Linked DNA regions of Microbulbifer sp. A4B17. The protein of the gene in region 1 interacts with the protein of each later gene in a pairwise test. Links are inferred from orthologs where the notes say so. Each region holds a gene or a part of one and is shown in the gene's direction. Other genes may lie near its edges.

Region 1 (3,543 bases):
TTTTTCTGGTGTTTGGGATTGGGCAGATGGTCAGCCAGCGCCGCAAGAGGCGTGGAAGTATTTGCGCCAGATGTTGGAAACATTGCCGCGGGATGCCTGTGCCATAACTGCAACCCCGGTAGGTCTCGGGATTCAATGGCCGGAGTCCGGTGGTAATCAGGCCTTCCAGAAACTTATGAAGTCACTGGATGAGTACACTCCTTTAATAGAGGAAGCCATTCGAAAAGTCAGCTCCCATCCGGCGAGTGAGGAGCTGTCCTGAGCACTCCAATAGTGGTGTAAAAGAGCGTCTACTAAGTCGCATTTCGGCAGACTGACCAGTGCTAATTTTGATGACTGAGAGTGGAAAATTGTCAGCTTTGCTTGACCGCGCTTGAAGTGAGGCTTATATATTCGCGCAGCACAAGCCCGATAAGAGGGCTTGAAAGACCTGCAACAGTAGTAAATTTTCATTTGAAATCAAAGGCTTATGGGTAAATCACTGGTCATCGTCGAATCACCGGCCAAAGCGAAAACCATCAATAAATATCTCGGCAAGGACTTTGTTGTGAAGTCCAGTGTCGGCCATATTCGCGATTTGCCCACTGGTGGGGGCAATAAACAACCGGTTGACGCAAAAGAGCGCGCGCGTCGTGCGGCGGAAACACGCAAGCTTTCCCCCGAGGCGAAAGAGGCTTACAAGCGGAAGAAAAACCGCGATCAGCTGATTAAACGCATGGGGATCGACCCGGATCACGAGTGGCAGGCCCACTACGAGATTTTGCCGGGTAAAGAGAAAGTGGTGAGCGAATTGCAAAAGCTCGCCGAAGGCGCCGACCATATCTATCTCGCAACGGACTTGGATCGCGAGGGAGAGGCGATTGCCTGGCATTTGCGCGAGGCAATTGGCGGCGATAACGATCGCTATCGCCGTGTGGTGTTTAACGAGATTACTAAGTCTGCGATTCAGGAGGCCTTTAAAGATCCCGGCCGATTGAATATTAATCGCGTAAACGCCCAGCAAGCGCGCCGCTTCCTCGATCGGATCGTGGGCTACATGGTATCCCCGCTCCTGTGGGAGAAAGTTGCCAGGGGCTTGTCAGCGGGGCGTGTACAGTCCGTCGCGGTTCGCCTAGTGGTTGAGCGGGAGCGGGAAATTCGCGCGTTTATCCCGGAAGAGTACTGGACTCTGTTTGCCGATACTGCGACGGCAAAGGCTGCCAAGCTGCGCCTCGAGGTGAAGAAGCAGGCTGGTGAGGCCTTCCGTCCTACCAACGAAGAGCTGGCGATGAGTGCTGCCAAGCAGCTTCAGTCCAGTGAGTTTGTTGTTTCCGCCCGTGACGACAAGCCAACCAGCTCCAAACCCAGCGCACCATTTATTACCTCCACCCTGCAGCAGGCGGCCAGTAATCGTCTCGGCTTCAGTGTGAAGAAAACCATGACCCTGGCCCAGCGTTTATATGAAGCTGGCCATATCACCTATATGCGTACCGACTCTACCAACCTCAGTAAAGAGGCTGTGGAATCGGTGCGGGACTATATCGCCGAGAATTACGGCGATAAGTATTTGCCGGAAAGCCCTAATAGCTATAGCAGCAAAGAGGGTGCTCAAGAAGCGCACGAAGCTATCCGCCCGTCCGATGTGCGTATCGCCCCGAATATGTTGTCCGGTGTTGAGCGGGACGCAGAGAGATTGTACAACCTGATTTGGCAGCAATTCGTCGCCTGCCAGATGACCCCCGCCCAGTTCACTTCTTCTTCCATTGTGGTCAGCGCCGGTGACTTTGAGCTGCGTGCGCGGGGCCGTGTGATTCGCTTCGATGGCTTTCTGAAAGTAGCGCCACCCAGCGGTAAGAAAGATGAAGACCTGGTGCTTCCAGATGTGAAGGTTGGCGACAAGCTGTCCCTACAGCAACTTGACCCCAAACAGCACTTTACCAAGCCGCCGGCGCGGTTTAGTGAAGCGGCTCTGGTTAAGGAATTGGAGAAGCGCGGCATCGGTCGCCCATCCACCTACGCTTCCATTATTTCCACGATTCAGGATCGTGGTTATGTGCGGCTGGAGAACCGCCGTTTTTATGCAGAGAAAATGGGAGATATTGTTACCGACCGCCTCAGTGAAAGCTTCAAGAACCTGATGGATTACGGATTTACCGCAAACCTGGAGGAATCCCTGGATGCGGTTGCCGACGGTGATAAAGGTTGGAAGCAACTGCTCGATGAGTTTTACCTGGACTTTTCCGGGCGCCTGGAAAAAGCGCAATCTGCTGACGCGGGAATGCGTCGCAATACGCCGACAGATACCGATATCGAGTGCACCAAGTGTGGCCGCCACATGCAGATCCGCACCGGCTCCACTGGGGTATTCCTGGGTTGTTCCGGATACGCGCTGCCGCCTAAAGAGCGCTGTACCAATACCATGAATCTGGTTTCAGGCGATGAAGCGGTCGATGCGGATAAAGATGAGGAAGCTGAATCCAGATTGCTGCGGGAGAAGCGCCGCTGCGGCAAGTGCGGCACAGCCATGGATAGCTACCTGCTGGATGAACAGCGCAAATTGCATATTTGTGGCAATAACCCGGATTGCAACGGCTACGAGATAGAGCAGGGCACTTTTAAAATCAAAGGCTATGACGGCCCTATCATCGAGTGCGATAAGTGTGGCAGTGATATGCAGTTGAAGTCGGGCCGCTTCGGCAAGTACTTTGGTTGTACTAACGAAGACTGTAAAAACACCCGTAAGTTATTGAAAAATGGGCAGCCGGCGCCACCAAAAATGGATCCGGTTCCCATGCCTGAACTGGCATGTATCAAAGTGGAGGATCACTATATCCTGCGCGATGGTGCCTCTGGCCTATTCCTGGCTGCCAGTCAGTTCCCGAAAAACCGTGAGACTCGTGCTCCCTTGGTCAAAGAATTGCTTCCTCATCAGAGCGAGATAGATCCAAAGTACAGCTTCCTGTTTTCTGCACCGACACAGGATGACAGCGGGCGGGATACCGTGGTTCGTTTCAGTCGCAAAACTCAGGAGCAATATGTTCAGTCTGAGGAAGAGGGCAAGGCTACTGGTTGGCGTGCTTTTTATCGCGATGGTGGTTGGAAAGTAGAGGCTTCTACCAAGAGCACTGCCGCCAAGCGCAAGAAGCCTGCGGCTAAAAAAACGGCGGCAAAGAAGTAGATAATGACTAACCCTTATACGATTCATGTCACTTCGGCTCTGCGCAAGAGCCAGCTGTTGCTGCAGCAGCCATGGGATATGCCCCTTCAGCGCGATGCGCTGGAGGAGGCTGCCTTGATGCAGCTGTGCAAAGCCTACCGGGCCTTTCTTGCGGAACAGGCGACTCAGCTTCAGCTCGAATTTGAGCCGGAGTCCCCGCAGTTAATTATTGATGCGCTAAGGGGGCAGGGAAGGGCCAGCGCGGAGGCTAATGAGTTATCTGGCTTGGTTAGCGACCCACAAAGCTGGCTGTTTCATATGCTCCACGCCTGGAAAGAACAGCAGAAAATATCTGTGGTTGCGGGTGATAAAAAACAGCAGGCAAATTTAATCCCGTTGTACAGTGA
Region 2 (3,271 bases), 1.4 Mb from region 1 along the record:
ACCCTTCTTTAACCTGTTCTTTGTACCCCTGATGATCATTCTCTGCCTGTTGGTGGGTATGGGAGTGCGTGCTAACTGGAAGGACAGCCGCTGGGATAAGTTGCTGAGCGCATGGCGCCTGCCTTTCGTTGCCTCGCTGGTTATTGCGCTGCTTTGGCCCCTGGCCCTGGGTGATTACCATTGGGGGGCGTCGTTGGGCATCTTTATTGGAGTCTGGGTATTTGCTTCCAGCATCGCCGATATCGTGGCCAAGACTCGCAATTCCAGTTCATTTTTTGCCGGTCTGAAGCGTCAAAGAGCCAGTTACTACGGCATGCATATCGCTCATATCGGCCTGGCGGTTTCGGTGTTGGGGGTGGTGCTGACTACCGTTTATACCGTTGAGGAAGATGTGCGGATGGGTGCTGGTGATACTTATCAGGTATCCGGATATGACTTCAAGTTTGATGGCGTTCGCATGGCCCAGGGTCCTAATTACAGAGCCTTTGAAGGTGTGCTGCACGTCAGCAAGGGCGGCAAGCCGATAGCAGAGTTGCATCCGCAAAAGCGCAACTACTTGTCCGGCGGCAATACTATGACTGAGGCGGCGATTGATACGGGTCTCTTCCGCGATATCTATGTGGCGCTCGGCGAGCCGATGGATAGATCCAACCCCAATGGTGATTGGGCTGTGCGACTCCAGTACAAAGCATTTGTGGTTTGGATTTGGTTGGGTTCACTTCTGATGGCGATTGGTGGAGCTATTGCTGTAGCGGATAAGCGCTATCGCAAAGCGAAAGCCGCTAAAGCAGTAGAAGTTACAGGCAATGTTGCTACGGCGTAATAGTTGGAAAGGATAATGTCTAGACTCAAACTCTTTTTGCCCCTGGTAATATTTGCTGTTCTGGCGGTGTTATTTTGGAGAGGCCTCTACCTGAACCCACAGGAAATGCCATCTGCACTGCTGAATAAACCGGTGCCGGAATTTTCTTTGCAAAAAGTGGCTGATAACAGCCAGATTGTAGAGAAGAAAGATCTTCCCGATGGTCCGCATTTGATGAATGTGTGGGCCACATGGTGTGTGGCCTGCCGGGTAGAGCACCCCTATTTGAATGCTCTGGCTGAACAGGGCGTGCCGATCGTTGGTGTTAACCTCAAAGATGAGGATGAGGCGGCAGTTAAGTGGCTGGAAAAATTCCACAACCCCTACCTTTACAGTCTCGCTGATAGAGATGGTCGTTTGGCCCTGGACCTGGGGGTTTTTGGTGCGCCGGAAACCTTCCTGGTGGATTCCGAGGGGACTATTCGCTGCAAGCATGTTGGTGTTGTCGATAATAAAGTCTGGCAGACCAAGCTCCAGCCTCTGTATGAGAAATTGAAAAACCAGCGCTGGGACGATATTGTCGGTGAGCTATCAGATTCCCTCATCTCCCGTTGTCAGTGAAACGGAAGAAAAGAAAAGCCGTTTTATCTGCTGGCTGGGGCCGGTAGAAGATAAAACGGCTTTTCTACACCAGCTGGATACAGTTCGTTCTGAGTACCCCGACGCAAGCCACCACTGTACTGCGCTCGTAATCGGCAATCCGTCCAATCCCGAAGTCATGCAAGCTGATGACGACGGCGAACCAGGCGGTAGTGCCGGCCGGCCAATGCTGGAGTTGCTATTAAAGCAGGGCGTGGGTAACGTGGGGGCTATTGTTACCCGCTACTTTGGCGGTACCAAACTCGGGGTTGGGGGACTGATGCGAGCCTATCGCGGTGCCGTGGGCGCAGCATTACAGGATGTCCCTTTGCAACCTTTTATACCTTTGCATCAGACCTCCGTTTGTTGTGACTTTGCTCAGGAAGCGCGTCTGCGCTTTTTGTTAGGCCGCCACCAGGGAAGTTGTGGACAGGCGGACTATGCCAGCAAGGTCACAATGCCAATTTCTCTTCCCCTAGATCAGTGGTCGCAATTACAGACACAGTTATTGGCAGAGAATTTTCAGGTTCTCGACGATCATTAATTCTTTCAAATGACTCCATATTTGGCGAGCTTGGTTATTTTTGTTCCGGCATAGCCCAGTTCAGCCAATATTTTAATTTGAAAAAAAGTAATGGGTCACGCTAATGGACTTTAGCTCAAATTCAAACAGCATGATTTTGGCTCGCAAAAAATTGCTTATGGAAGCTTAGAGTGTAATATATTGAGCAGTTAACCGGTAATAGAAGATAAGTCAAATAACTGCACGCTTTCGCTGCCAGGCGGCTTACACACCTTTTTTGCTTTTCAGCTGTGTGTTGTAACGAGGTTGCTTTAATTGATGATTTCAAAGACTAAGAAAAATATTATATTTAGTTTGGGTTTAGTAGGATTACTTCTCGGTGGATTATATTTAATCAATATACCTATGGAATTGCCCCCTGAACACCAAGGTATATTTGAGGTGACAGGGAAGGTAGAGTCCTGTAGTTTCAGGAGTTTAACTAAGAATTCATCAAAATTTTTCTTGGGTATAGTGTTGGCGGGTTCTGAAAAGATATATCGCATGAATTTAAAGTATAAAGAACGCTATTTTTATGAGTCGTTATGCAAATCTAAGGCACGTGTAAACATCAGGTACCACGCCGTACAGAGATTAATAGGTCCTATAAGGTTTTGGGTTGATAGTATTGAGGTGAGGTAATATTACAAGTTAAGGAAGGATATTTTTCGGGCTGGGTGTACCAGGATGTACAGTTGATTAATATGCTACGTGAAGGGAGTGTTGATAAAGAATGTCTAAAGTAAATATACGCTCTGCAAATGAGCAGGATCTGGATAGATGTTTTGAGATTGAGTCCATATCCTATGCTGGTAATGAGGCTGCTACAAAAGAGAAAATTTTAAAGCGGATTCAGACTTATCCTGAAGGATTCCTCGTTATCGAAAACAATATAGAAATTATTGGTTTTATTAATTCGGGAGCGGCTCACAAGGTTGAGTTATCCAATGAAGAGTTCAAGGAATTAATAGGACATGATCCCAGCGGCGAAAATATCGTTATCATGTCTCTTGTAGTTCACCCTGAATATCAAGGCAAGGGTATGTCAGGCAAGTTAATGAATAGCTTTATTGCCGCTATGAGGAAGCTTGGGAAAAAGAGAATTTATCTTATCTGTCAGTCTGAGCTTGTTGATATGTACGCTAGATACGGTTTTATTTATCTCGGTGAGTCCGATTCTGATCATGGTGGGCTGAGTTGGCATGAGATGTCTCTTTCACTGTAGAATGCTTAGTCGGAATAGGCCGGGTGCTACTAAAAGGCATCGT

What was found.
Region 2: the proteins of topA (region 1) and BTJ40_RS08035 interact in binary tests that used the Escherichia coli proteins (3 or more experiments, as listed by UniProt). The link is inferred for Microbulbifer sp. A4B17 from one-to-one orthologs.

The regions. Positions count from the first base shown.
Region 1 is NZ_CP029064.1:3,133,586-3,137,128, reverse strand. What follows is about bases 135-3,357. They hold topA (type I DNA topoisomerase), read left to right. Parts: upstream 135-469; coding sequence 470-3,157; downstream 3,158-3,357. Other genes in these bases: BTJ40_RS13955 (DUF6586 family protein), read left to right, coding at 3,161-3,357; BTJ40_RS13965 (hypothetical protein), read left to right, coding at 135-262. Also shown: more of BTJ40_RS13965, read left to right, coding at 1-134; more of BTJ40_RS13955, read left to right, coding at 3,358-3,543. UniProt on the Escherichia coli protein: Releases the supercoiling and torsional tension of DNA, which is introduced during the DNA replication and transcription, by transiently cleaving and rejoining one strand of the DNA duplex.
Region 2 is NZ_CP029064.1:1,770,008-1,773,278, forward strand. Bases 235-3,185 are described here. They hold BTJ40_RS08035 (YigZ family protein), read left to right. Parts: upstream 235-1,385; coding sequence 1,386-1,985; downstream 1,986-3,185. Other genes in these bases: BTJ40_RS08025 (heme lyase CcmF/NrfE family subunit), read left to right, coding at 235-823; BTJ40_RS08030 (DsbE family thiol:disulfide interchange protein), read left to right, coding at 839-1,423; BTJ40_RS08045 (GNAT family N-acetyltransferase), read left to right, coding at 2,737-3,185. Also shown: more of BTJ40_RS08025, read left to right, coding at 1-234; more of BTJ40_RS08045, read left to right, coding at 3,186-3,228.